Regions from separate parts of the Nonomuraea sp. NPDC048901 genome, predicted to be linked through region 3. Evidence: riboswitches for the same ligand, from Rfam matches in the RefSeq annotation. Region 3 holds a riboswitch; each other region holds the start of a gene.
What was found. A riboswitch is a leader RNA that binds a small molecule or an ion and turns the genes downstream of it on or off. The one in region 3 is predicted to bind cobalamin.

Region 1 (9,656 bases), on a different contig from region 3:
CACCCCGTCGGTCACCGCGGTGATGGCGTGGCTCCTCGTCGGGCAGTCGCTGCATCCGCTGGCGGTCGCGGGACTATTGGTCGGCGGCGCCGGCGTGCTGCTGGCCAACCGGCGCTGAGCCTCAGCCCGGCAGGGAGCTGGTCCACGGTACCCCCGCGCGGGTCTCCGGAGTCTCGATGCGGAAGCGGGGCAGGGACTCGGGGAAGTTCTCCCTGATGTAGGTCACGAGATGTTCGCGTACGTCGCACTTGAGGTCCCAGGCGGAGGGCGAGTCGGCGGCGCTCATCAGCGCCCGCAGCTCGACCAGCCCGTTCGGCAGCACGTCGGTGACCTGGAGCGTCCAGTCCTTCTGATCCCACAGCGGGCTCTCCTGGATGAACCGGTAGAGCTCTTCGCGCAGCTTGCCGATCGGTATCGACCAGTCGACCCGCAGGAACACCACGGCGAGGACCTGGCTGCCGTGCCTGGTCCAGTTCTCGAACGGGTTCTGGGTGAAGTAGGACACGGGCAGGACCAGGCGCCGCTCGTCCCACAGGCGTACCACCACGTAGGTGAGCGTGAGCTCCTCGATCCTGCCCCACTCGTCGTTGACCACGACCACGTCGTCGAGGCGGAGCGCGTCGCTGAAGGCGAGCTGGAGCCCGGCCAGCATGTTGCCGATGGTCGGCTGGGCGGCGATACCGACGATGGCGCCGGCGATGCCCGCCGAGGCGAGCAGCCCGGCGCCCAGCGCTCGGACCTGCGGGAAGGAGAACAGCATGGTGCCGATCGCCAGTACGACGATGGTCACGGCGGCGACGCGGCGGACCAGCCCGATCTGGGTCATGATCCGCCGTGCCCGGCGATTGCGCTCCCCCTTGACGAGGACCAGCCGGTCCAGAACGACGTCGGTGAGGGCATAGCTGGCCTGGACGATCAGCCAGGTGACGCAGGCGATGGTGACCAGGCCGAGCACGCGGTCGATCGTGCCGCCGAGCTCGCGTAGGCGTACACTCTCGCCGATCATCCCGGGCGAGAACACCAGGTTGGCCGCCACCACGACCCCCACCGAGTACGCCGCCCAGGTGCAGTGCTCCACCAGGTGCCGGGCGAGCGCCCATTTGCGGCCCGCCCTGACCAGCAGCCTCCTGACCACCTCCACCACGAGAATGGCGCCCGCCACCGAGATGGCGAGAATGAGCCAGTCAGTCGGCGACTGCACGTTCATGCCCCCTATGTCTTAAAAGATCTCGTCAAATGTCACATTGCCCTCAACAGCCACTTGGTATGCGGAGACACGCCGTTCGAAGAAGTTGGCCAGCTCCTGGACGTCCTGCAGCTCCATGAACCCGAACGGATTGGCCGTGCCGTATCTCTGCGGCAGCCCGAGCCGAGCCAGCCGCTGGTCGGCGACATATTGAAGGTAGTCGCGCATCTGCTCGACGCTCATGCCGGGCATGCCGTCGCCGCACAGATCGCGGGCGAAGGCCAACTCGGCGGCGACGGCCTCCTCGATCATGCGGGTGACCTGCTCCCCCAGCTTGTCATCGAACAGCTCGGGCTCCTCGGCCCGCACGGTGTCGACGACGCTGAAGGCGAACTCCATGTGCATGGACTCGTCACGGAACACCCAGTTGGTGCCGGTGGCCAGCCCGCCGAGCAGGCCCCGAGACCGGAACCAGTATACGTAGGCGAACGCTCCGTAGAAGAAGAGCCCTTCGATGCAGGCGGCGAAGCAGATCAGGTTGAGCAGGAACTGCCGCCGCTCGTCCGCGCTCTCCAGCCGCCGCAGGCCGTTGATCGAGTCGATCCACCGGAAGCAGAACTCCGCCTTGTCCCTGATGGACGGAATGTGCTCGACGGCGGCGAACGCCTTGACCCGTTCCTCCAGGTCAGGCAGGTACGTGTCGAGCAGCGTCAGGTAGAACTGCACGTGTACGGCCTCCTCGAACAGCTGCCTGCTGAGGTACAGGCGCGCTTCGGGGGCGTTGACGTGCTGATAGAGGTTGAGCACGAGGTTGTTGGCCACGATGGAGTCGCCGGTGGCGAAGAAGGCGACCAGCCGGTTGATCAGGTGGCGCTCCTGCGGCGTCATCCTGGCCAGGTCGGCGAGGTCGGAGTGCAGCTCCACCTCTTCGACGGTCCAGGTGTTGCGGATCGCGGCGCGATAGCGCTCGTAGAAGTCCGGGTAACGCATGGGGCGCAGGGTCAGGTCCATGCCGGGGTCGAGCAGCATTGGGGGTCTCCGTTCGAGGGGGTCTACTACTGGCAGGCTTCGCAGGTTTCCGGGTTCTCCAAGGAGCAGGCGACGGCGTCGAGCGCGATCGTCGTCTGCGCGATCGTCGTCTGGGCGATCCGGGTGGCCGGGCGTGAGCGCAGGTAGTAGGTGGTCTTCAGGCCCTGCTTCCAGGCATAGGCGTACATCGACGACAGCTTGCCGATCGTCGGGCTGGCCATGAACAGGTTGAGCGACTGCGACTGGTCGATGTACGGCTGACGGGCCGCGGCCAGGTCGATGAGCGCCTTCTGCGGCAGCTCCCAGGCCGTCCGGTACAAGGTCTTGAGGTCATCGGGGATGCCCGCGATGTCCTGGACCGAGCCGTCCGCCCGCTTGAGGTCGTCGCGCATCCGCTGCGTCCACAGCCCGCGAGCCTGGAGGTCGGCCACCAGGTAGCGGTTGACCTGGAGGAACTCCCCCGACAGCGTCTCGCGCTTGAACACGTTGGACACCTGCGGCTCGATGCACTCGTAGCACCCGGCGATGGAGGCGATGGTCGCGGTCGGGGCGATGGCGACCATCAGCGAGTTACGCAGCCCGGTCGCGGCGATCTTCGCGCGCACCTCGTCCCAGCGCGGCGACGCGGCGGCGCCGTAGTGGTCGGGGTGCAAGACGCCGCCCGCCGCCCTGGTCTCCTCGTACGACGGATGCCGGCCGCGCTCGACGGCCAGATCGGCGGAGGTGTCGTAGGCGGCCAGGGCGATCTCCTCGGCGACGCGGGTCGACAGCCCCAGCGCCTCGGGCGAGTCGAACGGCAGCCGGAGCGTGAAGAAGACGTCGGCCAGGCCCATCACGCCGAGCCCGATCGGCCGCCAGCGCTTGTTGGCCGCCTCGGCCTCGGCGGTCGGGTAGAAGCCCAGGTCGATGGTCCGGTCCAGGAAGCGCACCGCCGTACGGACGGTCGCGCGCAGCCGGGCCCAGTCGACGCCCTCGCCGGTCAGGTGGGCGGCGAGGTTGATCGAGCCGAGGTTGCACACCGCCGTCTCGCCGTCGCTGGTGACCTCGAGGATCTCGGTGCACAGGTTGGACAGGTGGATGACGTTCTCGGGCCGGGCCGTCTGGTTGGAGGTGCGGTTGGCGGCGTCCTTGAACGTCATCCAGCCGTTGCCGGTCTGGGCGAGGGTGCGCATCATCCGGCCGTAGAGGGTCCGGGCGGGCAGCTGCCGGGTGTAGCGGCCGTCGGCCTCGTAGGCGCGGTAGGCGCGGGTGAACGCCTCGCCGTACAGGTCGGTGAGGTCGGGGACCTGCTTGGGGTCGAACAGCGACCAGACCTCGTCGGCCTCCACCCGCCGCATGAACTCGTCCGGCACCCAGTTGGCCAGGTTGAGGTTGTGCGTACGCCGGGCGTCCTCGCCCGTGTTGTCGCGCAGCTCCAGGAACTCCTCGACGTCGGCGTGCCAGGTCTCCAGGTAGACACAGGCCGCGCCCTTGCGGCGCCCGCCCTGGTTGACGGCGGCGACGGAGGAGTCGAGCGTGCGCAGCCAGGGCACGATGCCGTTGGAGTGCCCGTTGGTGCCCTTGATGAGGGATCCGCGCGAGCGCACCCGGGTCCACGCGATGCCGATGCCCCCGGCGTACTTCGACAGCCTGGCCACCTGCCCGTAGCGGTCGTAGATCGACTCCAGCTCGTCGCGCGGCGAGTCGAGCAGGAAGCACGACGACAGCTGCGGCCGGCGCGAACCGGAGTTGAACAGCGTCGGCGAGCTCGGCAGGTACGACAGCGTGGACATGAGGCCGTACAGCTCGGCGGCCTCGGCGACCGTCTCCGACAGCCCGCAGGCCACGCGGAGCAGGAAGTGCTGCGGCCGTTCGAGCACGGTCCGCGACTCCGGGTGCCGCAGCAGGTAGCGGTCGTAGACCGTACGCAACCCGAAATACTCGAAGCGGTCGTCCGCCTCGCCGGAGACGAGCGCGTCGAGCTCGGCGGCGTGCGCGCCGACGAAGGCGGCGAGCGAGTCCTGGATCAGCCCGGCGGCGTGGCTGGCGGCGATGGACTCGGAGAAGGTCCGCACGCCGTGCCCGGCCGCCTCGTCGGCGATCTCCTCGGCCAGGAGCCGGGCGGCGATCCGGGAGTTGGCGGGATCGGTGATCACTCGTGCGGCGGCCTCCTCGATCGCCAGCCGCCGGTCGACGGTGGTCGGCTGCCGATCGACGGTGGCCGGCTGGTGATCGGCCGTGGCCGGCTGGTGATCGGCCGTGGCCGGCTGGTGATCGGCCTCAATGATCTGCGTCACGTGCTCTCTCCTCGCGAGCTCATCCCCGTGAGGGCGCGTGAGAGCACGGCGGCCCTGGACTCCACGGCCGCCGACGCCCCCGGCCCTCCCTCGAGGCCATGGACACTTCGATGGGCGGAGCCGGCTGGCTCCCCCAACGTCGCCGGCAGGTCTTCGGGCTCGCGGGCATGGTCGATCATTCCTACTGGCCGTCGCTTCCCGGAGATCTCCAGTGCTCGTGACGGCGGTCGTTCCCGCTCACCGCTGCGGGGCAGCCCCGGAATCGCACCGGGTTCCCTTTTGCTCCGCCCCGAGGGGCGAACCAGCGACGAGCAGAATCCTACATCTAGTGGCCCTTGGCGCAACTACCCCAGCATGTTGTGTCAGCGGTGTCGAGCATGCCCAGATCGCGGAGCACGGCCCTGGTCCTGCCGATCTCCGAGGCCAGCCACTGTTCGAAGTCGTCGCCGCTGAGCGGGATCGAGGTCCATCCCTCCGCCCGGCAGGCCGCCCGCCACGAGTCGGACCCCGTGACCTCGTCGCAGAGCCGGATGGCGACGGCCTTGCCGTCATCGGTCATGCCTTCGGGCCCCACGGCCGCGCACCAGTCGGCGAAGTCCACCCGCACCCCGCACTCCAGCAGGCTCGGCGCCTCGATGCCGTCCACCCGGCGCGCGCTGGAGACGGCGAGCACCCTGACCAGGCCCTTGCCGATGGCGCGGCGCCAGTCCGCGAGCGTGCCGGTCGCCGCGGCGGCCTTGCCGCCGAGGAGCGCGGCCGCGGCCTCCTCGCTGCCGGGAAAACCGGTGTAGTCGACCTGCCGGGTGTCGGCGCCGAGGCCCTTGGCGATCAGCCCGAACAGCAGGTGGTCGGGCTCGCCCTGCGGTCCGCCCGTCAGGGGCGTGCGGTCGGGGTGGGCGACCAGTTGTGCGCCGAACTGGTCGAAGGTGGCGAACTTGGAGTGTGCGGGCACCACCACCACCTCGATCTGGCCGGTGAGCCGGGCCAGCGGCGTGGCGGTGTCGAGCAGCGACAGCCCGTTGTTGAGTTCGGTCGCGGCCAGCGCGGGCAGCCCGGTGACGGTGATCCGGGTGACGGGCGGCGTGCCGGAGACGGGGAAACCGGCGTCGCGGGCGGTTTTGACGAGCGTCTTGGCGACGCGGGCCCAGCGTCCGGCGCCGGGGACGATCGCGAACCGGCCCGAGAGGCCGGCCGCGTTGACGGCGCGTCCGCCGAGGCTCCCCTCCGTGCCACATCCTGTCGCGCAGGCCGCCACCGCCAGGCCGAGCGCGAAGAACCCCCGTCGGCGCATGGCGTCCTCCCCTCGCACCCCATAACTACCCCAGGTCACTGACACTTAACGCACTGTTACACATCAGGGTTGTCATTATCAGGGATCACGAAAAGTCGGGAAGAACTATGATGTTTTCTCGCCCACACCGACGAGCAGGTACGACGGCAGCGAGGGCTCGCTGACCAGCCTGGGCCGGTCGGGACGCCAGTCGGGGGCGTGCACCAGGCCCGGCTCGACCAGCTCGAAGTCCCCGAAGAACGCCCGAATCTCCCTCGGTGTCCGGTCGGTACCCGCCCCGGCCGAGGTGGGCCGGTGGAGCGGCGTGGCGCCCTCCTCGAACCGTCCCCGCGAGGTCGCGTGGGTGAGCACCAGGTAGCTGCCGGGCGCCACCGCCTCGCGCAGCCTGGTCACCATCTTGCCCGGGTCACGGGCGTCCGGGATGAAGTGCAGGATCGAGACCAGCAGCACGCCCACCGGCTCGTTCAGGTCCAGGAAGCGGGACGCCTGCGCCAGCACCTCGTCGGGGTCGAGCAGATCGGCCTGGACGAAGACGGCCCGGCCCGCCTCCTCCAGCAGCGCCCTGGCGTGGGTGGCGACGACCGGGTCGCGATCGACGTAGACGACTTTCGCCTCCGGCGCCACCTCGTGCACGTTGCCCTGGGTCGGCAGCCCGCTGCCCAGATCGAGGAACTGGCGGACGCCCGCGTCCGCCAGGTGGCGGACCGCGCGCTGGAGGAAGGCCCGGTTGGCACGCGCCAGCAGGACGGCTTGCGGGAGCAGCTCCGCAAGCCGGTCGATCGCCTCGCGGTCGACGGCGTAGTTGTCTGTGCCGCCGAGCATGTAATCGTACATTCGTGCGAGATTTGGCGGTTGACCATGAAACTCGGGCACAGTTTCGATCTTAAGTCCTGCCGGTCCGCTTATCACGGGCTATGTGCCTATTGTGGCCGCCGTGTCGTAGCAGTTACTCGACTGTGACGCTCTTAGCCAAATTGCGCGGCTTATCCACATCGCGTTCGAGCGCCACGGCGGCGTGGTACGCCAGCAGCTGCAGCGGGATCGTGAGCAGGATCGGGTCCAGCTCGATCTCGTTCTTCGGCACCACGATGACGTCGTCGGCCAGCTTGGCGTCGGGTTCGCGGTGGCCCACCATGAGCACCTTGCCGCCGCGGGCGCGGATCTCGCCGAGCGTGGTGAGGTTCTTGTCGAGCAGTTCGTCGTCGGGGACGATCGCCACCGTCGGCATCTCGGGGCCGATGAGGGCGAGCGGCCCGTGCTTGAGCTCGCTGGCCGGATAGGCCTCGGCGTGGACGTACGAGATCTCCTTGAGCTTCTGCGCGCCTTCGCGGGCCACGGGATAACCGCGGACCCGGCCGACGAACATCATGCTCGGATAGTTCGCGTACTTCTTCGCCAGCTCGGCGATCTTGTCGCCCTGCGCCAGGATCTCCTCGATCTGGCCGGGCAGCCTGCGCAGGCCCTCGCAGACGCGGCGGCCATCGGCGGGCGAGAGGTCGTGCACCCGGCCGAAGTGCAGCGCGAGCAGCGCGAACGCCAGCGACGTCGAGGTGAACGCCTTGGTCGAGGCGACCGAGACCTCGGGCCCGGCGTGCAGGTAGATACCGCCGTCGACCTCGCGGGCGATGGCGCTGCCGACCGCGTTGACGATGCCGATGACCCGGCCGCCCTTGCGCTTGAGCTCCTGTACGGCCGCGAGCGTGTCGTAGGTCTCGCCCGACTGGCTGATCGCGACGTAGAGCGTGTCGGGGTCGACGACCGGGTTGCGGTAGCGGAACTCACTGGCCGGCTCGGCGTCGGCCGGGATGCGGGCCAGCTCCTCGATCAGCTGCGCGCCGATCTGGCCGGAGTAGTAGGCCGAGCCGCAGCCGATGATCTTCACCCGGCGGAAGGAGCGGGTCTCGCGGGCGTCCATGTTCAGGCCGCCCAGGTGCGCGATGTGGAAGCGCTCGTCGAGGCGGCCGCTCATGGTGCGCGAGACCGTGTCGGGCTGCTCGGAGATCTCCTTGAGCAGGTAGTGCTCGTAGCCGCCGGTGTCGTAGTGCCCGGCGTCCCAGTCGACGGTCAGCGGCTCCTTGGCGGTCTCGCGCGCGTCGCTGGCGAAGGTGTGGAACCCGTCGGCCTTGAGCACAGCCAGCTCGCCGTCCTCCAGGTGCACGACCTGGCGGGTGTAGCGGACGAGCGCGGCCACGTCGGAGGCGGCGAACATCTCCTTCTCACCGATGCCGAGCACGATCGGGCTGCCGTTGCGGGCCACGACCACCTCGCCGGGCCGCTCACTGTCGACGACCGCGATGCCGTACGTGCCGACGATGCTCTTGAGCGCCTTGCGTACGGCCTCCTCCAGCGTGTCGGTCTCCTCGACCGTACGGGCGATCAGGTGCGCGAGCACCTCGGTGTCGGTCTCGGAGACGAACTCCGCCCCGTCGGCGGTCAGCTTGGCGCGCAGTTCGTCGGCGTTCTCGATGATGCCGTTGTGCACGACCGCGATCCGCTCGTCGGACGACAGGTGCGGGTGCGCGTTGACGTCGCTGGGCACACCGTGCGTGGCCCACCGCGTGTGACCGATGCCGAGGGCGCCCTTGAACCTGGGGGGTACGACCTTCGCCAGGTCGGCGACCCGGCCTTTGACCTTGCGTACCTTGAGCCCCTTGTTGGACACGACGACACCGGCCGAGTCATAGCCTCGGTACTCCAGCCTTTGCAGCCCCTCCAGCAGGATGGGCGCCGCATCCTTCGACCCGACATAGGCCACGATTCCGCACATACGACGCTCTCCTCTGCTTTTGGGGCTTTTTCTATCTTTTGTCCGCTTTTATCCGTACACGATCCTGCGCAGTTGCCGGAGCGACAGCTCCGGCGGCGCCACCCGGCGCCCACGCAGTTCCGCGGCGACCCTGGGGAAGATCTCGTCGTTGGTCAGACCGCGAGACTTCAGCTCCCCGTGACGCCGCCGTACGAACTCCTCGACCGGCTCGGAGAAGTACGACAGCACGTCGGCCACCACGCGCGCCGCCTCACCGGGACCGAGACCACTGGTCCTGACGAGGTGGGCGACGAGGTCTTCGTAGGGATGCCGTGCCAGGGACACAGACGAGGACACTACGCAGCTGGGATGCGACACGCTAATATTCTGCCCGAAATCGGGCAGGATATTAGCTAAAGCACGGCCGACCGACCCCATCCCTTACTGAGACGACGGCAGGCGAAGGCTCCGGCCGCCGCGCCGAGGGCGATGAGGACGGCCGCGGGGCCCACCGTGGCGGCCACGTCGCCGCGCACGGCGGCCTGCAGCATGGTCGTCGCCCAGTAGCCCGGGGAGGCGGGCGCGATGGCCTGCGCCCATGACGGCATGAGCGCATACGGCACCAGCGCCCCGCCCAGCGCGCTGACCGACAGGGCGCCGATGTTGCAGAGCGTGCTGAGCTCGCCATGGCTGCGCACCACCGCGGCGAGCGCCGTACCCACGCCGAGGAGAGCGAAGCACCACGCGGCGACGGCCAGCCCGAGCGGCCAGAGCGGCCCTGTGGGCCGCATGCCCACCGCGAGGACCCCATAGACCAGCAGGACGACCTGCTGGACGGCCAGGATGGCGAAGACCGGCAGGGTCTTGCCGATGATCAGCTCAGGCATGCGCGCCCGAGTCGCCCTGATCCGATCCCAGGTGTGCCAGACGCGCTCGGTCAGCACGGCGGTCGCCACGTCGGCCATCGACAGCACCGAGAACATCACCAGCAGCCCGGTCACCACCTGCGCGGGCTGGCCGAGCATGGACTTGAAGACCAGCATGAGCACCATCGGCATCACCAGATAGCTGACCAGGTGGGCGGGGTCGCGCCTGCGCAGCAGCACGTTGTGCCCGACCAGCACCGCG
Region 2 (9,656 bases), on a different contig from region 3:
GACGTGCTGACCGCCGAGGTGCTGCGGAACGCGCTGGTGGTCGCCGCCGAGGAGGCCAGCATCGTCGTCGTGCGGTCGGCGTACTCGACGTTCATCGTGGAGGGGTCCGACGCGTCCGCCGCCGTCCTGGACGCGCGCGGACAGCTGATCGCGCACTCCATGGCCACCACGCTCATGAACAGCATGGCGCTCAAGGTCGCCCTGCCAGAGCTCGTCCGGGACGTGCCGCTGGAGACGATGCGGCCCGGTGACGTGTACGTGCTCAACGACGCCTACCGGGGCGGCGTGCACACCAACGACCTGCTCGTCTACCGGCCCGTCTTCGTCGAGGACCGGCCCGCGTACTTCGCCGCGACCATGATCCACGTATCGGACCTGGGTGGGCTGTCCGCCGGTGGCATGGCGCCGCTGGCCACCGACATCTTCCTCGAAGGGCTCCAGCTGCCTCCCGTACGGCTGGCCACCTCCGCCGGTCTGGAACCGGCCGTGGAGGCCATCCTGCGGGCCAACAGCCGTACGCCGGACAAGGTCATGGGCGACGTACGGGCGCTCGTGGCGGGCACCGCCGTGGCGGCCGCCCGGGTCGGGGCGCTGGTGGCGGAGTACGGGGCGGCGGGGCTGGCGAGCGGGATCGACGATTACCTCGACTACACGGAGGCCAGGACGCGGACCGCGCTGGCCGACCTCCCGGAGGGCCGCTTCGAGGCGTCGTACCCGATCGACGACGACGGAATAAGTCTCGAAAAATCGCATGATGTCCGGGTGGCCATCACCCTGGAACGCCACTCCTCCGATGGCGGGCGCGTCGAGCCTCAGGCGCCCGAGATGAGGGCCGTGCTGGACTTCGCCGGGACCGGGGCGCAGGTGCCGGCGGCGATCAACGCGTCCGCGTCACAGTCGCTGGCCGCCGCCGTCTTCGCGGTGCGCTGCTTCCTCGATCCGACGATTCCCATGAACGACGGCTGCCTGCGCGCGATCGAGGTACGGCTGCCGGAGGGCTCGCTGCTCAACGCCCGCTCTCCCTACCCGTGCGGTGGACGGTACGTGCCGATCTACGCGGCCATGGAGGCCATCTTCCAAGCGCTGTCGGATGCCGTACCGGAGCGGGCCATCGCGCCCAGCGGCATCCTCCAGCCGTTCTCGATCGCGGCCGTCGGGGCACCGTACTGGATCCACCTGTCGTACGACTTCGGCGGCGTCGGCGCGCGGCGGGGGCTCGACGGGCCGGACGCGACAGGCGTGCACTTCGGCATCGGCCGGAACTCGGTGCCGCAGGCGGAGCCGGTGGAGAGCCGCTGCCCGCTGATCGTGGAGTCGATCGAGACCATCCCGGACTCCGGCGGCCCCGGACGGCATCGCGGCGGGCTGGGCTCGCGGACCGTGTACCGGTTCCTGGCGGATTGCCACGTCACGACGCGCGGCGACCGGCTGCGTCTGGCCCCGCCGGGCCGCGACGGCGGGCTGCCGGGACGGGTCGGCGGCTTCTTCAAGCGCCACCTGGACGGGACGGTCGAGCGACTGGCGTCGAAGGTGAACAACGTACGGTTCGCCGCGGGTGAGGCATTCGTGGTGGAGACGACGGGCGGGGGCGGAATGGGCTCCCCGTACGAGCGGGACCGCGAAGCGGTGCTCGCCGACCTCGACGCGGGCCACGTCACGGAACGCGGCGCCCAGGAGGACTACGGCCTCACCCGCTGATCCAGCGGCTGCGGACGTCCACTCTTCCCCGCCCCCGGATCCCACCGAAGGTGGCATCCCTCCACAAGGACACCAACCTCCACGGCCCGTCACAGGAGATCGAGGCGGTCGTGGGACGAACCACCCCGGGGGACCATCGTCCTAGCTCCGGGGGCGCCAGGAGGCAGCGCCCTGGTGGACGGCGGAGTGGACGGCGCGGGCCAGGCGGGCGCCCCAGGTCGAGCGCGGGCCGCCGAAGAGCTCCTGCTGCCCCTCAACGCGTACGGCCAGGCACAGGGCGTCCGAGGCGGTACCGGTGCACGGGAAGCCCGCCTCGATCAGCGCCTGCGACTTGGCCTCCGTCATCGTCATCACGGCGTTGACCAGGGCGGCGTCGGTCATCGCGACCGGCACCACGGCCATCAGGTTGATCGTCCCCACGGGCGGCGCGGGGGTGGCGAGCATCGGGGCCAGTTCGGGGTCGGTGGCGCCCTCGGGGGCGGCCGCCCAGGTGGGGACGCGTAACCCGACCGTCGCCACGACCTCCGCGCCGCCGTCCACCGACCGCGCGTAACGCTCCACCGAGGCGGCGGTCATCATCCCCACCCCGCTGCCATCAGGCCCGAGATCGAGCAGGTGCTCGACCGGGTCCATCCGCGAGTAGCCCGCCACGACCTGCGCGTTCAGCACCCACGTACGCTCCCCGATCCCCCCGCCCAGCAGCGCCGACGAGATCATCCGCCACCCCGGCCCGAACTCCCACAGCAGCGACCCGAGCCGCGCTCCGTCCTCGACCCGATACGTCAGCTCCACGAAACCCCCTTCAGGACAACGCCCTCGACCCGGTAGGCCACCAGATCCCCTTCAGGACGACATCCTCGACCCGATAGGCCGACGCCACTTTCACGAGACACCCCTGACCAGGTGCACCACGGGCCGGCCTCCGGGACCCGGCGCGATCTCCACCCGGGCGTCGAAGTGGGTGCCGACCAGCGCCTCCGTGAGCACCTGTCCCGGCCGCCCGGCAGCGATGGCCCGGCCGCCGGCGAGCAGGAGGAGCCGGTCGGCGTACTGGCCGGCGAGGGTCAGGTCGTGCAGCGTCGTCACCACGGTCAGCTCGTCGGCGAGCCTGAGCCGGTCGACCAGTTCCAACACCTGCTGCTGGTGCCCGAGGTCGAGCGCGGTCGTTGGCTCGTCGAGCAGGAGCGCGGGCGCCTCCTGGGCCAGTGCCCTGGCCAGGACCACCCGCTGCCGTTCGCCACCGGACAGCTCCCCCAGCCGGCGCGCGGCGAACTCGGTGAGGTCGAGGCGTTCGAGCACGGACCTGGTGACCTCCTTGTCGTGGCGGCTCTCGCTGCCGAGGTAGGGGATGTACGGGGTGCGGCCGAGCAGGGCGTAGTCGTACACAGTGATGTCGGGTGGCAGCGAGGGCGTCTGGGGGGCGTAGGCGACCAGCCTGGCCCGGTCCCTGGGCCTGAGCGTGTTCGCGGCCCGGCCGCCGACGGTGACGTCGCCCCGGTGGGCGACGACGCCCATGACGGCCTTGAGCAGGGTGGACTTTCCGGCGCCGTTCGGGCCGATGATCGCCAGCCATTCGCCGCGCCGTACGGAGAGGTCGACGTCGCTGAGCACCTCGCGCTCACCGAGCCGTACGGACAGGCCGCTCGTCTCGATCATCCGGGCCGGCCGGGCCGTGTCGGCGGTCATGTGGCGGTCTGCCGGGTCATGCGCAGGACCGCCACGAAGAACGGCGCGCCGACGAACATGGTGACCACCCCGATGGGCAGTTCGGCGGGGGCGATGACGGTGCGCGCGACCAGGTCGGCGAGCACGAGGAAGGCGGCGCCGCCGATCAGCGACAGTGGCAGCACGATCCGGTAGGAGCCGCCCGCCAGCCGTCTGACCACGTGCGGGATGACGATGCCGACGAACCCGATGAGCCCGCTCACCGCCACGGCCGCCGCGGTGGCCAGGGAGGCGGCGAGCAGTACCGCCAGCCGTACCCGCCCGGCGCGGACGCCGAGGCTGGTGGCCTCCTCGTCCCCCACCGAGAGCACGTCCAGCATCCGCCCGTGCGCGAGCAGCAGCACGGCCGAGACGGCGGCGTACGGCAGGACCAGCCAGAACTGGTCCCACCCGCCGCCCACGTCGCCCAGGATCCAGGAGTAGATGCGCTGCAACTGCTCGACCTTGAACTGCTGGATGAACGTCTGGATCGCGGTCAGGAACGAGGTGACGGCCACCCCGGCGAGCACCAGCGTGGCGGTGCCGCCCGAGCGCCCGGCGGTGTTGCCGAGCACGTACGCGAGGAACACCCCGCCGACCGCACCCGCGAAGGCGGCCACCGGGATGCCGACGGCCGGGGTCGGCACGAGCACGATGACCACGGTGGTGGTCAGCCCGGCTCCGGCCGCGGCGCCCAGCAGGTAGGGGTCGGCCAGCGGGTTGCGGAACACCCCCTGGTAGCCGGCCCCCGCGATGGCCAGCAGTCCGCCGACCACGGCCGCCACCAGCACTCTGGGCAGCCGCAGCTCGAACAGCAGCCCCTGCTCCACGGGGGCCAGCCCCGAGTCCACGTGTACGTACGGCAGCCAGTCGAGCGCCTGGAGCACCACCTGCCACGGCGAGATGTCGGCGGCCCCGCCGAGCAGCCCGGCGACCATGGAGACGGCGAGCACGGCCAGCGCGCCCGCCGTCCACATCGGTCTGGACCTCACTGGCGGGTGGCCGCCTTGCCGACGGCGTCGCTGATGGTCTGTGCCAGGTCGACGACCCGCGGGCCCCAGCGCGAGGCGATGTCGTCGTCGAGCTGGATCACCTGGTCACCCTTGACGGCCGACAGTCCCTTCCAGCCGGGGCGCTTGGCCAGCGTGTCCTTGCTCTGCTGGCAGCACTTCACGTCCGCCAGGAAGATCAGGTCCGGGTCTGCCTGGGCGACGAACTCCGCCGACAGCTTGGGGTAGCCGCCCGCCGGGTCCGGCGCCTTGTCGGCGATGTTGGTGAGGCCGAACATGGCGTAGATCTGCCCGATGAACGTGCTGGACGTCGCCGCGTAGGGGGTCTGGTCGAGTTCGTGGTAGTAGGTGAGCTTCTTGTCCTTGGGGGCGTTCGCCGAGAGCTTGTCGAGGGACGTCTTCATGCCAGTCACGACTTGTCCGGCCTTTTCGGTGTTGCCGGTGGCGGCGCCGAGGTCGGTGATCTCGTCGTACGCCTCGTCGAGCTTGGTGGCGGCGGGCTCCAGGAGGACCGGCACGTTCACCTTGCCCAGCTTGGCGACGATGCCGTCGATGTCGTTGGAGACGATCACCAGGTCGGGCTTCTGGGCGACGATGGCCTCGACGTTCGGCTTGAAGCCGGACAGGTCGGTCTTGGGGACACCGGCCGGGTAGTTGGACTGGTCGTCCACCGCGATGACCTGGGGGCCCGCGCCGATGGCGAAGAGCGTCTCGGTATGGCTGGCGGAGAGCGAGACGATCCGCTCCGGCTTTTTGGCGATGCTGACCTTGCCGTTGCCCGCCTCGACCGTCACGGGGAAGGCGGCGGAGCTGGTCGAGCCGGTCGTGCCGGTGGGGCTCGCGGGTGACGGGGTGGTGGTAGTGCTGGTCTGACCACATCCGGCCAGAACGAGCGTTCCCAGCAGCGCGCCCGCGAAGGCCGTGCGTACGGGCCTCACGAGAAGTCCTTTCACACTGTCGGAACCGAGAGACCCGCTTGAGAGCGACGGATCACCCTTTTCCACGAGGGTTGATGACGTCAGCGCGGAGGCAGGCGACCTGGCTATGACAGTTGCGGGACAGCGCCGGACTCGCACCGGACTTCGCTGCAACTCTGCGCGTCGGACAGACGCTATCAATGCGCCAGATGCGCGTTAAGTCAAGGGGTGCCCAATTGGGCTTCCGCCTCGGCGATGATCTCTTGCAACCTGAGCCCGTGGGCCGCGTCCAGCGGGTGGCCGCCGCCCTGGCGTACGGTCCGCGCGAACTCCTCGGCGATGGTCTCGAACGGATCGTCGTCATCACTGGGCAGCAGCGTCGCGCTGCCCGTCCTGCCGTACACCGCGACGCTGGCCGGCGGCAGGTCACCGGCGGCGGCCATGCACAGCGACGCCTCGCTGGCCGCGCCGCCCTCGTGATCGAGCAGCAGTCCGGTCCAGCCGAGCGGGTTGCCGTGCGCGCGCACGCCGGTCACCCGGCCGAGCGCGGCGTCGAGCAGGTCGACCACGTGCGGCCCGACGTCCAGGAGCGCCCCGCGCTCGAGCCGCCACGGGGTGCCGAAGAGGTGGCCGCCCAGCAGGACATCGGAGATGTTCGCGGCGTGACCGCCGAACGCCTCGATTTCCGCGCAGCGCGCCAGGAACTCCCTGACCTGCTTCATATAACGCATGCTGAGCACCATCTGGGAGGCCACACCGGCCTCACGCACGGCATCGGCGAGCCGCCGCGCGTTCTCCAGCGAGTCGGCGAGCGGCTTCTCCAGCAACAACGCCTTCCCGGCCTTCGCCGCGCGCACCCCCAATTCGGCCTGTACGCCCGGCGGCACGCAGAACGCCACGGCCTCGCACGCCTCGAACAACTCCTCGACCCGCTCGAACACCGGCGCCCCCAGCCGAGCGGCAGCCTCCGGACGCCGAGCCCACACGCCGGCGAACCGGAGATGCGGGCTGTTGACCAGCATGGGCGCATGCGCGCGCTCCGCCCACGGCCCCGCCCCGACCAACCCGACCGACACCGGCTCCATTCATCCCCCTTGATCCGCCACAACCCTAATGCGGTTCCTAGGAATGTTCTCCGGGTATCCGGGCTTCCGCTCCCCCGCAGGGGTGTCCGCTCCGAGGGACTCCTGCCACGACAAACCGTCACAGGGATCGAGACAGTCGTGTGACGGACCGCTCCGGGGAATTCCGGTGGTCACCCCGCCGCGTCGCGCCATTGGCGCAGGGCGTGTTCAGGGCGGTGGGCCACCGTGCCGGAGTCGATGACGATGGTCTGTCCCGTGATGCACCGGGACTCAGCCGAGGCGAGGAAGGCGACGAGGTCGGCCACGTCGTCCGGGGTGCAGGCCCAGGGCAGCAGCCGTTCGGCCGCCTTGTCGGCCAGCCGCTCCCGGCCGAGGGCCTGCGCGGCCGCGTCGGTCAGGACCAGTGCGGGCGCGATGGCGTTGCAGCGGATGCCGCGCGAGCCGTACTTGGTGGCCACATAGCGCACGAAACCGGTCAGCGCCGCCTTCGAGGTGCCGTACGCGACGTGCGCGACGTCGCCCAGCAGGCCCGAGACCGACGAGGTGACGACGAACGCGCCGCCGTCGGCCATCACGGGGGCCGCGTGCTTGACCATGAGCAGGCAGCCGCGCAGGTTCACCGCCATCGTGCGGTCCCATACGGCGACGTCGAGGTCCTCGAGGTCGCGGTCGCGGCCGTAGGTGCCGGGGTCGAGCGCGGCCGCGTTGGAGTGGACGATATCCAGGCGGCCGAACGAGGCGAGCAGGTCACCGATCGCCTCGGCCACCTGCTTCTCGTCCGACACGTCACAGACGAGCGCCGTGGCCGTGCCGCCCCTGGCGCGGATGGCGGTGGCGACCGACTTGGCCCCCGCCGCGTGCACGTCCAGGACGCCCACGCAGGCACCCTCGGCGGCCAGGCGCGACGCGCACGCCGCGCCGATGCCCGACCCCGCGCCCGTCACCAGGGCAACCCGCCCATCGAACCGACCCGGCGCGGCACTCACCACGTCACCCGCAGAGCCGTCAGCCCCCGGCCCACGAGGGACTTGCGGTAGACGATGGGCTCGTCGGCGAGCCTCAGCGAGGGTAGGCGGCGGCCGAGCACGTCGAGCGCCGTCCGAAGCTGCAGTCGGCCGAGCGCGGCGCCCACGCAGAAGTGGATGCCGTAGCCGAACACCATGTGGGCGTCGGCGTTGGGCCGGTCGATGACGAACCGGTCCGGGTCGGGGAAGACGGTCTCGTCGTGGGCGGCGGAGTCGGTGGAGAGGAGTACCAACGACTTTTCCGGAATTATCACGTCGTGTAGCGAAATATCCGTGGTGGCGTACCGGAACGACCCGAGGGAGGCGCCGTCGATGCGCATGCACTCCTCCACCGCGTTCTGGATCAGCGGCGGCGCGACTGGCCAGGCGTCCTCGCGCAGTAGCCGCAGGACGCTGTTGGCGAGCTGGTTCGGCACGGTGTCGTTGCCGCCGAGCAGGATCGTGGAGATCAGCTCCACCACCTCGCGGTGACTGAGCTCGGAGCCGATCAGCGAGGTCATGAGCGAGGTGAAGTCGTCGCGCGGCTCCTTGGCGCGGGCCGCGACCAGCCGATCCACGTAATCCAGATAGGTCAGGAAACTGTCGGCCAGTTCGAGCTGGCGGTCGGGCGGCTGCGGCGACAGGAAGAGCTGGAACCAGTCCTTCACATGCGCCTGTACGAACCCCTCGTCCGACTCGGGCACCCCGATGAACCGGGCGGTCAGCTTGATCGACGGCTCGTGCCCGATCTCGGACACGAAGTCGGCCTCGCCCCTGGACGCCACGCGGTCGAGCAGGTCCTCGTTGAGCCGCCGGAAGTGCTGCTCCATGGCCGAGACCGCCCGTGGCGTGAACGCCTTCGACACCGAACGCCGCAGTCTGGTGTGGTCGGGCGGATCGACGTTCGCCACGAAGCTGGACAGGAACGACCCGTGCTCGCCCAGCCTGTCGCGCGTCTCACGGGTGAGGCTGCGGGAGATGGTCAGCGAGCCCTCCGAGGAGAACCGCCTCGGATCGCCGTACGCCGCGCGCACGTCGGCGTGCCGGGTCAGCACATAGGCGCCGAGGTGCTCGCTGCGGAACACCGGCCGCTCCCGGCGCAGCCTGCCGAGGAACTCGTACGGCGAGGCGACGTGCCAATCCGAGCCGACGTCGAAGTCCTCGATCGCGTCCCCGATCGTGCCGTGGGTCGCGCCGTAGCTCGTGCCGCCGGCCGTCCCGCCGGCCGTGCCATCGGTCGCGTCCTTGAGCGTCCCGTCGGTCGTGCCCTCGATCATGCGAAGATCCTCCGGGGATTGTCGACGAGCATCTGGTGGATCTGGTCCTCGGTGACGCCTCTCTTGCGCAGCTCGGGCAGGACGTCGCGGGAGATGTGCAGGAGGTGGTAGTTCGGGTGGCGCTGCCGTACGACCTCGGCGTCAAAGCGATCGTTGAAGCAGTACGAGTCGTGACTTAGCACCATTTGGTCGGCGTGGCCGCGCGCGCACATCGTCGCCACGATCGACACCCGGTCCTCGAACGGCGAGAGCGTCTCGATGCCGAAGCGGTCCATGCCGAGGTAGGAGCCGTTCGCGGCCAGTTCCTCCAGGTAGGCGACGTCGGTCGAGTCGCCCGCGTGACCGATGACGACCCTGGTGAGGTCGACGCCGAGCTCGCCGAGCAGCCGCTGCTGCTCCAGGCCGCCCCTGGAGGCACTGTGCGAGTGGGTGGTGATGGGCACGCCCGTCTCCAGGTGCGCCTCGGCGACCTCCCGGAACACCCGTTCGGTCCCCTTGGTCATGCCGAGATGGTCAGTGGCGCATTTGAGCATGCCCGCCTTGACCCCGGTCCGGCCGATGCCCTGAACGATGTCCCGTACGAAGAACTCCGCGAGCCGATCAGGCCCGCCGAACAGCGAGCCGGGACCCCGGTTGCCGAAGTACGGGGGGAGGGCGTCGTAGGTGTAGAGGCCGGTGGCGGCGACGATGTTCACGCTGGTCAGCTCGGCCACCCGCTGGACGGCGGGGATATACCTGCCGAGCCCGATGACGGTCAGGTCCACGATCGTGTCGATGCCCTCGGCCCGGAGGTCGTCCAGTTTGGCCGCCGCCTCCCTCGCCCGCCGCTCGAGGTCCCACCCTTCCGGGATGTCCGGCCAGTTCCAGAGAATCTCCGGGCTGAGCCCGAACACGTGCTCATGCATGAGCGTGGCGCCGAGCCCGCCCACCGGCCCTCTCACCGTCTCAGGCATAGGCGTCG
Region 3 (9,656 bases):
TACGGCCGGCGACGACGTGGCCGAGGTGCTGGCCCTGCTCGGCATCCGCCCCGTATGGGATGAGGCGTCCCGACGGGTCACGAACCTGGAGCCGATCCCGCCGGCCGAGCTGGGCCGGCCGCGCGTCGACGTGACCGTCCGCATCAGCGGCTTCTTCCGCGACGCGTTCCCGCACGTGGTGGCCATGCTGGACGACGCCGTACGGCTGGCCGCCGGGCTGGACGAGCCGCCCGAGCACAACTACGTACGCGCCCACGTGACCGCGACCGGCGGCGAGGAACGCCACGCCACGATGCGCATCTTCGGCTCCGCGCCGGGCGCCTACGGGGCCGGCCTGCTGCCGCTGATCGACAGCCGCAACTGGCGCGACGACGCCGACCTGGCCGAGGTGTACGCGGTCTGGGGCGGCTACGCCTACGGCCGCGACCTCGACGGCGTGGCCGCGCGCCCGCAGATGGAGGACGCCTACCGCAGGATCGCCGTGGCCGCCAAGAACGTCGACACGCGCGAGCACGACATCGCCGACTCCGACGACTACTTCCAGTACCACGGCGGCATGATCGCCACCGTCCGCGCGCTCACCGGCCGGGCCCCGGCCGCGTACGTGGGCGACAGCACCCGCCCCGACGCCGTACGCACCCGCACCCTGTCGGAGGAGACCTCACGGATCTTCCGCGCCAGGGTGGTCAACCCGCGCTGGCTGGCGGCGATGCGGCGGCACGGCTACAAGGGCGCCTTCGAGCTGGCCGCGACCGTGGACTACCTGTTCGGCTACGACGCCACGACGGGCGTGGTGGCGGACTGGATGTACGACAAGCTCGCCGAGACGTACGTGCTGGACCGGGAGAACCAGGAGTTCATGGCCCGGTCCAACCCGTGGGCGTTGCACGGGATCGCCGAACGGCTCCTGGAGGCCGCCGAACGTCGCATGTGGGAGCACCCGGACCCGGAGATTCTGCGCGGTCTGCAGGAGGTCTATCTCAAGACCGAAGGGGACCTGGAGGACGACACGAGCCGGTGAGCGAGGGCCGGCGATCCGGCCCAGTGAAGGTGCAGGTAGGACGCGGTGACCAGCGGGTCGCCGTGTCCGTCCGTGCCGCCACCCCGGTTCCGGAACAGCGGCTCGCCCCCGTGCTCGACGGTGGTCCGGTGGAACTCGTGCCCGTGGAAGCGCTCGCCCGCCCGCGTCAGGGGTGAATCCTTCAGGGCCACGGCGTCCCGGTAGCCGAGCGTGAGCCTGCCGGTCATCCGCGCCCGGCCCGGCACCCGCCCGCACATGCGCCGCCCGTCCAGCTCCTCGCACAGGTAGAGCAGCCCCGCGCACTCGGCGGCGATCGGGCCGCCGAAGGAGGCCACCTGCTCACGCAGCGGCTCGTTGGCGGCCAGCTCGGCGGCGTACACCTCGGGGAAGCCGCCGCCGAGCACCACCGCGGCGGTGCCGTCCGGCAGCTTCTCGTCGCGCAACGGGTCGAAGGTCGCCACGTCGGCGCCGGCCGCGCGCAGCAGCTCAACGTGCTCGGCGTACCCGAACGTGAAGGCCGCCCCGCCCGCCACCGCCACGACGACACCCTCTCCGACGCACGCTCTCTCCTCGACGCCGGCGCTCTCCTTCGCCGGGTCCCATACCGGGCCAGTGAGGGCAGACGCCGTCGCGGGGTCCCATGCCGTGGCGGTGAGCGGGGGCGCCGTCGTCGCCAGCCGCATCAGCCCGTCCAGGTCGCAGGAGCGCGCCACCAGGGCGCCGAGCCGTTCCACGGCCTGTACGGCCTCGGCTTCACGTTCGGCGGCGGGCACCAGACCCAGATGGCGGGAGGGCGTGGAGACGGCGTCGTCACGGCGGATCGCGCCGAGCACCGGCATGCCCGCCGCGTTCAGCGCGGCCCGGCACAGCTCCTCGTGCCGGTCCGAGGCCACCCGGTTGAGTACCACCCCGCCCACCCGTACGCGCGGGTCGAACGTGGCGAACCCGTGCACCACGGCCGCCACCGACCGGCTCTGCCGGGCCGCGTCCACGACCAGCACCACCGGCGCGTCCAGCAGCCGGGCGACGTGCGCGGTGGAGGCGAAGTCGCCGTCGCCCTTGCCGTCGAACAGCCCCATCACGCCCTCGACCACCGCAACGTCGCACCCGGCCGCACCGTGCAGGAACAGCGGCGCCACCCGCTCCTCGCCCACCAGCCACGGATCCAGGTTGCGCCCGGGACGCCCGGCGGCCAGCGCGTGATAGCCCGGATCGATGTAGTCGGGGCCCACCTTGTGCGGCGAGACCGCCAGCCCGCGCGCCCGCAGCGCCGCCATCAGCCCGGTGGCCACGGTCGTTTTGCCGCTGCCCGAGGCAGGCGCGGCGATCACCAGCCGCGGCACTACCACTCGATGCCTTTCTGACCCTTCTGCCCGGCGTCCATGGGATGACGTACCTTGCCCATCTCCGTCACCAGATCGGCGAGTTCGACCAGCCGCTCGGGCGCGTCCCTGCCGGTGATCACCAGGTGCTGGTTGCCCGGCCGCCCGGCGAGCGTCTCCAGCACGTCGTCCAGATCGAGCCACCCCCACTTCAGCGGGTAGGTGAACTCGTCCAGCACGTAGAACCGGTACGTCTCGGCCGCCAGGTCGCGTTTGATCTGCGCCCAGCCCTCGCGGGCGTCGGCCGCGTGATCCTCCTCGGTGCCGGGACGCTGGATCCACGACCAACCCTCGCCCATCTTGTGCCAGGTCACCGAGCCCCCCTCGGCCGTGTCGCCGAGCACCTTGAGCGCCCGTTCCTCACCGATGCGCCACTTGGCCGACTTCACGAACTGGAACACCCCGATCGGCCACCCCTGGTTCCAGGCGCGCAACGCCATCCCGAACGCGGCCGTCGACTTCCCCTTGCCCGGCCCGGTGTGCACGATCAGCAGCGGCCGCGTCCGGCGCTGCCGGGTCGTGAGACCGTCGTCGGGGACGGTGGCGGGCTTCCCTTGCGGCATGATCAGACCGCCTTCCGGTGATCGCGTACGACCGAACTCAGATCGGAGAGCGCGTCGAGCGGGACGAGGCGCGCCCGCAGCCGTGCCGCCAGCCGGACCGCCAGGCCCAGCCGCACCGGGCCGCTCTCGCAGTCCACGACCACGCTCGCCGTGCCGTCCAGCAGGGTGGCGGCCCGTTCCACATCGCCACCCGCCGTCACCCGCCCGTCGGTCACCAGCACCAGCAGCGGCCGCCGTGCGGGGTCGCGCAGCCGCTCCACGCGCAGCACCTCCGCCGCCCGCACGAGCCCGGCCGCCAACGGGGTACGGCCGCCGGTCGGCAGCGAGCGCAGCCGGGCCGCGCCCGCCTCCACCGACGAGGTCGGCGGCAGCGCCAGCACGGCGCCCGCGCCACGGAAGGTGACCAGGCCGACCTTGTCGCGCCGCTGGTAGGCGTCGAGCAGCAGACTGAGCACCGCCGTCTTGACGGCGCTCATCCGTCGGCGAGCCGCCATCGAGCCACTGGCGTCCACCACGAACAGCACGAGGTTGCCCTCGCTGCCCTCACGCACCACCTCGCGCAGGTCGTCCTGGCGCAGCACCAGCCCGGGACCGGTACGCCCGCGCCTCACCTGGTGCGGCGCCGCCGCCAGCACCGTCGCCAGCATGTGGAGATCGCGGACCCGTCCGCCGGGGCGGCGCGAGGCGGTGGCCCGGCCGCGTGTGGTGCGTGAGCGCGAGCGCCGCCCCGCCACGCCCTCGCCGATCCCTGGCACCTGAAGCAACGGCACCCGGTACGGCGCCGCCAGCCCGGCCACTCGGCCCGGCGGCTCCTGCCCATAGATGCTCCCGGCGTCCGGCGACTGCCCGGCATCGGCCAGCTGCTTCGCCGGTCCCTTGCCATCCGGCATCCAGCCGTAATTCGGCATCCAGCCGTCGTTCGGTACGCGGCCGTCGTTCGGTAGGCGGCCATCATCCGGGACGCGGCTGTCATTCATCATCCGGCCGTCGGAGGGACCGGTCGGCTGATCGCGCATCGGCGTTTCGCCGTCACCCGCCGGTGGCGCGGCGCTCGCCGGGCCGCCGTCCTCCCCAGGCCCGGAATGGTCAGCAGGCCCGGAGGCGTCAGGAGGCCCACAGGCGCCAGGATTCCCGCCATCGGGACCCTCCGGACCGTCCGGATCGTCGTCCTCCGACGTGCTTTCCAGCAGCTCGTCGAGCAGCGACTCGTCCAGCCCCGGAGCGTCGAAGGGGTCGCGCCGCCGCCGATGCGGCAGCGACAGGCGGGCCGCCGCCCGTACATCCTCGGTCGTCACCCTCTCGCGCCCATGCCAGGCGGCATGGGCGATGGCGGCGTTCGCCGTGACCAGGTCGGCTCGCAATCCGTCCACCTCGAACGCCGCGCACACCGTCGCGATCTGCCGCAGGCGCGAGTCGGGCAGCCGCACGCCGGACACCCGGCCGCGAGCCCGAGCGATCCTGGCCGCCAGCGCCGATTCCTCGGCCGCCCACCGGGCCGCGAACTTCTCGGCGTCCGCGTCGAAGGCCAGCCGGCGTCGTACCACCTCGGCGCGTTCCACCGGATCCCTGGACGCCTTCACCTCCACCGTCAGCCCGAAGCGGTCCAGCAACTGCGGCCGCAGCTCACCCTCCTCCGGGTTCATGGTCCCGACCAGCAGGAACCGGGCCGGATGCCGGACCGACACCGACTCCCGCTCCACGTAACAGGTCCCCAGGGCCGCCGCGTCCAGCAGGAGGTCGACCAGGTGGTCGTGCAGCAGGTTCACCTCGTCCACGTACAGGACGCCGCGATGCGCGGCCGCCAGCAGGCCCGGCTCGAACGCCTTCACCCCCTCCGTCAGCGCCCGCTCGACGTCGAGCGAGCCGGCCAGACGGTCCTCCGACGCGCCGACCGGCAGCTCCACCAACGCGGCCGGACGGCGAAGCCCTTGGGCGTCCGGCTCGTGCGGGCCGTCCGGGCACTCGGCGTCGGACGTGGCCGGATCGCAGGCGAACCGGCAGCCGGGCACCACGTTCACCGGGGGAAGCTGGGCGGCCAGCGCGCGCACGATGGTGGACTTGGCGGTGCCCTTCTCACCTCGTACCAGCACACCGCCCACCCGGGGCGAGACGGCGTTGAGCACCAGCGCCAGCTTCAGGTCGTCGAGCCCGACGACGGCGCTGAACGGATACGAGACGATCAAGACAGGACCTTCCGTACGTTCAAGACAGGATCTTCCGGTTGACGTGGGCGACCCGCCAGCCGCCTCGCGTGACGGTCAGTTCGGTGACGGACAGCGGCGCGAGATCGAAACGGGCGGCGCGCAGGGGGTCCAGCCCCAGCGCATGGCCGAGGGCCGCCCGGATGGCGCCCGCGTCGCAGACGGCGACCGCCTCGGGCTCCGCGCGTACCGAGTCGAGCCAGCCGGCCACCCGCGCCGCCAGCACGGCCAGGCTCTCCCCGCCGTGCGGCGCCGCGTCCGGATCCGCCAGCCAGCTCGCCAGCGCGTCCGGCTCCTCCCGCGCGACCCGCCCGTACGGCAGGCCGCGCCACCGGCCGTGATCCGCCTCGGCGAGCGCGGCGACCACGCACGCTTCCCGGCCGAGCGCGGCGGCGGTCTGCCGCGCCGCGACACTGGGAGCGACCCACGCCACCGAGCCGCCCGCCACCGAGCCGCCCGCCACCGAGCCGGTCAGCGCCGAGCCGACCGCCATCGAGTCGGCCACCACCGAAGCCAAGCCGTGTGCTCTGGCCAGGCTCGCCGTGTCGGCGTCCTCATCGGCCAGGGGAAAGCAGGCGGTCCGCATCCCCGGCGTGCTGGCGTGCCGGACGAACAGCACGCCGGCTCAGCCCGGCGAGACGGCAGTCGCGGGTACGGCCGCCGCCCGCCGCGCCGCCCTGTCGCTCACCCACCCGAACAGCACACCGAAGGCCGTCCAGAAGACGAGCTGCGTCCCCAGCGACACGAGCCTGAACTGCCACAGCAACGTGGCAGGAAAGCCCTCGGGCACCTCGTCCACGGTCGGCAGCAGCAGCCACGCGGCGACCACCGGGACCAGGTACGCGACCCCTGCCGTGACCCACCGCGCCCATGGCCCGGCGGTCACCCGGCGCGCGGTCGCCACCGCGATCGCGATCGCGGCCAGGCCGACAAGGATCATCACGACATAGAGGGCGGTCCGGCTGTTGATCGTTTCCGGGTCTCCGACAGCCGGCGGATTGGCCGGATATTTCACGAACGGTACGAGGATCACCGCCCCGAACGCCGACCCGGCGGCGGCGAGCGCCAGCCCGCCCTCCGACCGGGGACCGACCCGGCCCCGCAGACCCGCGTACACCAGGGCGAAGACCCCTCCCACGGCCAGCCCGTACAGGCCGGTGGCGAGGAAGAGCCCGGCCTTCTGGCCTGGCCTGCTGACCAGTTCCTCCTCGCCGTGGTCATGGCCAGGTTCCTGCGCGGCGTGCGCCTGTTCCAGTGCGATGGCACTGTCCACCTGCGGTTCCCCGAAGGCGAAGGCGAAGCCGCCCGCGATCAATCCGGCCAGCAGGCCCAGAAGCAGGCCCCTGACCAGCAGGGTGCGTACCATGCCGAGGTCTAGTGGCAGGGCACGCCGAGCAGGTGACGCCCGTCGTGCATGAGTTCGTGCAGGTACGCACCCGTCTGCGAGATGGCGCCGTTGTCCATCAGCACCAGGTAGGCGACCAGCAGCAGTACCGGTACGGCCAGCAACCACAGCCGCAGACGGGGGAACGGAATGACGGTAGGAGCGGACAGGCCACTCATCAGTGCCTCCTCAGGGATGACGCGTCCCAACAAATGAGGTCACGGAGGCCCAAGCGACCTGGCTCCCGGGATCTACGTCCCGGATACAGTGGCGCGTCCGCACCGGCATCTCACCGGATTTCCCTTGGACAACCGTGAAATCTACCGGAACGTATCCTTTCCTCCCGTTCGCGTCAACACATCGAGGAAGGCTGACGTTGGCGGGGTGAAGCGCGCACGGCTGGTCGCGGGTGCCACTCGCGGCGGGATGGAGCGGAGGTTGAAGGCGTATCGGGCAACGGAGTCGGCGATGGCGTCCGTGTCCACGTCCAGCGCCGTGGCGTTGATGTTGGCGATGGTGTCGCACGCCTGGTGGTAGCAGGCGTCGTAGGCGACCCCGGCCGTCCCGCCGAACAGCGCCGCCTCAGCGGCCGTCTTGATCCCCTCGGCGCCGGTGAAGATGCCGCCGGCCGGGATCCCGACCGCGATGAACGGCCCGTAGTCCGAGCGCCCGTCGAAGTCCGTGCCCACCGTGGGCAGGCCGCGGGAGCCGTAGAACGCCGCCAGTTGCTGCTCGATCTCGGCCGAACCGGGCGGACCGGCGGGGGAGCCGACGTTGTCGGAATTGTCGCCGTCGTACAGCTTGTAGGCGTAGTTCGGCGTGGCCACCATGTCGAAGTTCAAGTACACCCGGATGCGGTCCCGCTGCGCCTGCGACAACGACCCGACGTACTGATCGGAACCGAGCAGCCCGATCTCCTCGGCCGCCCAGAAGGCGAAGCGGACCTTGTTCCTGACCGGGTAGAGCGTCATCTCCTCGGCGACCTCCAGGATCGCCGCGCTGCCCGAGCCGTTGTCGTTGATGCCGGGCCCCGCCGTCACGCTGTCGAGGTGCGCGCCCACCATGACGACATTGCGCGGGTCGCCGAAGCGGGTCTCGGCGATCACGTTGTCCGTGCTGCCGAGTACGAGGTTGGCGTCGACCTTGAGGTGTACGGTCGCGCCCGGCGTGCTCGCGAGTTCGTTGCCCACGGCGAAGTCGGCGAACACCATGGGGATCCCGCCCCGCCACTCGCCGATGTCCAGCGGGAACGCGTCAGTACGACCCGGCTGGCCTTCGTTGAAGATGATGAGCCCGGTCGCACCCGCCGCGGCCGCGTTCTGCACCTTCGTGACGAACGGGCAGGTGCCGCGCTGGACGAGCGCGATACGTCCGGCCACGAACCCGGCGAAGTCCGCCGCTTCGCAGCCACTGGTCGAGGTCGGCGTGGGGGTGGGTGGCAGCGTGAGGTCCACGCCCTGGACCGGCGCGGTCACCTCGCCCGACGGGGAGGGCTGGAAGGTGAAGAAGTCCTCGTTCGGTAGGTACGTTTTCGCGCTCGGCGCGGTGAGCGCCAGCGTCGGCGGGGTGTTCTCGGCCCAGCTCTCGACGAAGTTGATCGGCTGCCGCGTGACCTTGTATCCGGCCTTGCGCAGTTTGTTCGCCACGTAGTCGCGGGAGGCGTCGTAGCCGCTGGTGCCGGTCGCGCGGATGCCGCCGTGGGCGGTGGCGATGTCCTGCAGGGCTCGCAGGTGCTTGGCGACGTTCGTCCCCTTGACCTGCTTGACCAGCAGCTTGGCGAAGACGTCGTCCAGGCCGCCGGCGTTGGCGGGCACGGCCATGGCGATGGTCACGGAGAGCGCGGTGACCAGGATGGTGATGACTCTGCGCATTCGGATTCCCCCTGTGGGACAGGAACGGGAAGGCAGACGATCCCCGAGTCTCGCCGAACGCGAACGTAACCCGGCCCCGTAACCGTTGAAAAGACCCCCAGTTGAAAGACCCCCGGCGCCGCGCTTGGTGCGGAGAGAGGGCGGCCCCGCGTGGTACATGGGACCGCCCCAGGTCAGCGGGCCGGCCGGGATGAGCGGGTCAGCGGACGCGGCTGAACGGGACCGCCCAAGGCCGGCGGGCTAGCGGACGCGGACGAAGACGGGTTGGAGTAGAACCACAGGTCCTGCCACGGGCTCTCCTTGCCGTCGGCCGCCGGCTCCATCTCGTCGGTGCTGGTGCCGCGTACCCGCAGGTAGCTGTCGGTCTGCACGTCGCTCAGCGTGTGCCGGATGACGTAGTCCCGGCCCTGCCGACGCCAGTCGCCCGGGCCGAAGCGCGCCACGACCTTGGTGGTGGGGTTGGTGTCGGCGTCCAGGTTGGCGCTCACGCCGCTCACCTGCCCGGTGATGAGGTCGACGCGCCGCACCTCCGGGCGGTCGCCGTTGCCGTTCTTGCCCTCCAGCGGCCGGAACCGGATCTCGACCTCGACGTCGGTGCGGTTGCGCCGGTTGACCACCAGCGTCTCGCCCACGGTGGCCTGGCGGCCCTGGTTGCCGGCGGTGACGTCGAGAGCGGTGATCAGGTCCCCGGTGGTGACGAAGATGCGGCCGTTGCGCAGGGCGTCCATGATGTCGCCGTAGTCCTGGCGGGCCATCACGTACGTCTTGCTGTACTCGCCCGGCCAGAAGTCCGAACCGCCGCGGGTCCAGTGCACGTGCGAGTCGGAGGTGGCCGTGATCCACCAGTGCCGCCCCTCGCCCAGCAGCGAGTCCCACAGGCCGCCGACCCGCGCGGTCATCTGGTCGAAGCCGCCGTAGGTGGGGTGGTTGCCGTACCCGCCGCGGGCGCCGCCGTTCAGCGGGCCGGCCTGGTGCCCGGGGGCGCCCTCGAAGCCCACGTACACGTCGGGGGCGGTGTTGTTGCCGTTGCGGAACTCGAGCGGAGTGTCCTGCCCCCACACGCCGAGCCCGGTCGCCGACCGCGCCGCGTGGTGCGCGATCACCAGCGGCTTCTGCCGCATGTCGTGGGCGGCCTTGAGGAACTCCACCATCACCGCGGCCTGACGTCTTGCGGAGGCGCCGGCAGGAGAGGCCACTACCGGGTCCTGTTTCGGCCGATCGGTATAGTCGAGGG

Region 1: linked by a shared signal. The riboswitch ahead of AB0C30_RS31080 (ribonucleoside-diphosphate reductase subunit alpha) and the one ahead of AB0C30_RS55600 (CbtB-domain containing protein) in region 3 are both predicted to bind cobalamin.
Region 2: linked by a shared signal. The riboswitch ahead of AB0C30_RS54990 (ABC transporter substrate-binding protein) and the one ahead of AB0C30_RS55600 (CbtB-domain containing protein) in region 3 are both predicted to bind cobalamin.

What each region holds. Positions count from the first base shown of each region.
Region 1 covers NZ_JBEZFW010000009.1:270,357-280,012, reverse strand. Annotated here, with positions in the region: gene AB0C30_RS31095 (DMT family transporter) at 1-118, shown strand, start outside; gene AB0C30_RS31090 (mechanosensitive ion channel domain-containing protein) at 122-1,207, opposite strand; gene AB0C30_RS31085 (ribonucleotide-diphosphate reductase subunit beta) at 1,220-2,215, opposite strand; gene AB0C30_RS31080 (ribonucleoside-diphosphate reductase subunit alpha) at 2,242-4,491, opposite strand; cobalamin riboswitch at 4,618-4,812, opposite strand; gene AB0C30_RS31075 (tripartite tricarboxylate transporter substrate-binding protein) at 4,817-5,782, opposite strand; gene AB0C30_RS31070 (SAM-dependent methyltransferase) at 5,888-6,655, opposite strand; gene glmS (glutamine--fructose-6-phosphate transaminase (isomerizing)) at 6,729-8,549, opposite strand; gene AB0C30_RS31060 (hypothetical protein) at 8,598-8,873, opposite strand; gene AB0C30_RS31055 (ABC transporter permease) at 8,942-9,656, opposite strand, start outside.
Region 2 covers NZ_JBEZFW010000031.1:83,724-93,379, reverse strand. Annotated here, with positions in the region: gene AB0C30_RS55010 (hydantoinase B/oxoprolinase family protein) at 1-1,698, shown strand, start outside; gene AB0C30_RS55015 (hydantoinase/oxoprolinase family protein) at 1-2, shown strand, start outside; gene AB0C30_RS55005 (adenosylcobinamide amidohydrolase) at 1,840-2,490, opposite strand; gene AB0C30_RS55000 (ABC transporter ATP-binding protein) at 2,581-3,384, opposite strand; gene AB0C30_RS54995 (iron ABC transporter permease) at 3,381-4,379, opposite strand; gene AB0C30_RS54990 (ABC transporter substrate-binding protein) at 4,391-5,350, opposite strand; cobalamin riboswitch at 5,423-5,543, opposite strand; gene AB0C30_RS54985 (Gfo/Idh/MocA family oxidoreductase) at 5,551-6,414, opposite strand; gene AB0C30_RS54980 (SDR family oxidoreductase) at 6,585-7,400, opposite strand; gene AB0C30_RS54975 (cytochrome P450) at 7,397-8,695, opposite strand; gene AB0C30_RS54970 (phosphotriesterase-related protein) at 8,692-9,648, opposite strand.
Region 3 covers NZ_JBEZFW010000033.1:20,269-29,924, forward strand. Annotated here, with positions in the region: gene cobN (cobaltochelatase subunit CobN) at 1-1,021, shown strand, start outside; gene AB0C30_RS55575 (cobyrinate a,c-diamide synthase) at 976-2,355, opposite strand; gene cobO (cob(I)yrinic acid a,c-diamide adenosyltransferase) at 2,364-2,966, opposite strand; gene AB0C30_RS55585 (VWA domain-containing protein) at 2,969-5,149, opposite strand; gene AB0C30_RS55590 (histidine phosphatase family protein) at 5,169-5,786, opposite strand; gene AB0C30_RS55595 (CbtA family protein) at 5,793-6,533, opposite strand; gene AB0C30_RS55600 (CbtB-domain containing protein) at 6,542-6,730, opposite strand; cobalamin riboswitch at 6,765-6,894, opposite strand; gene AB0C30_RS55605 (M28 family metallopeptidase) at 6,872-8,422, opposite strand; gene AB0C30_RS55610 (hypothetical protein) at 8,596-9,618, opposite strand.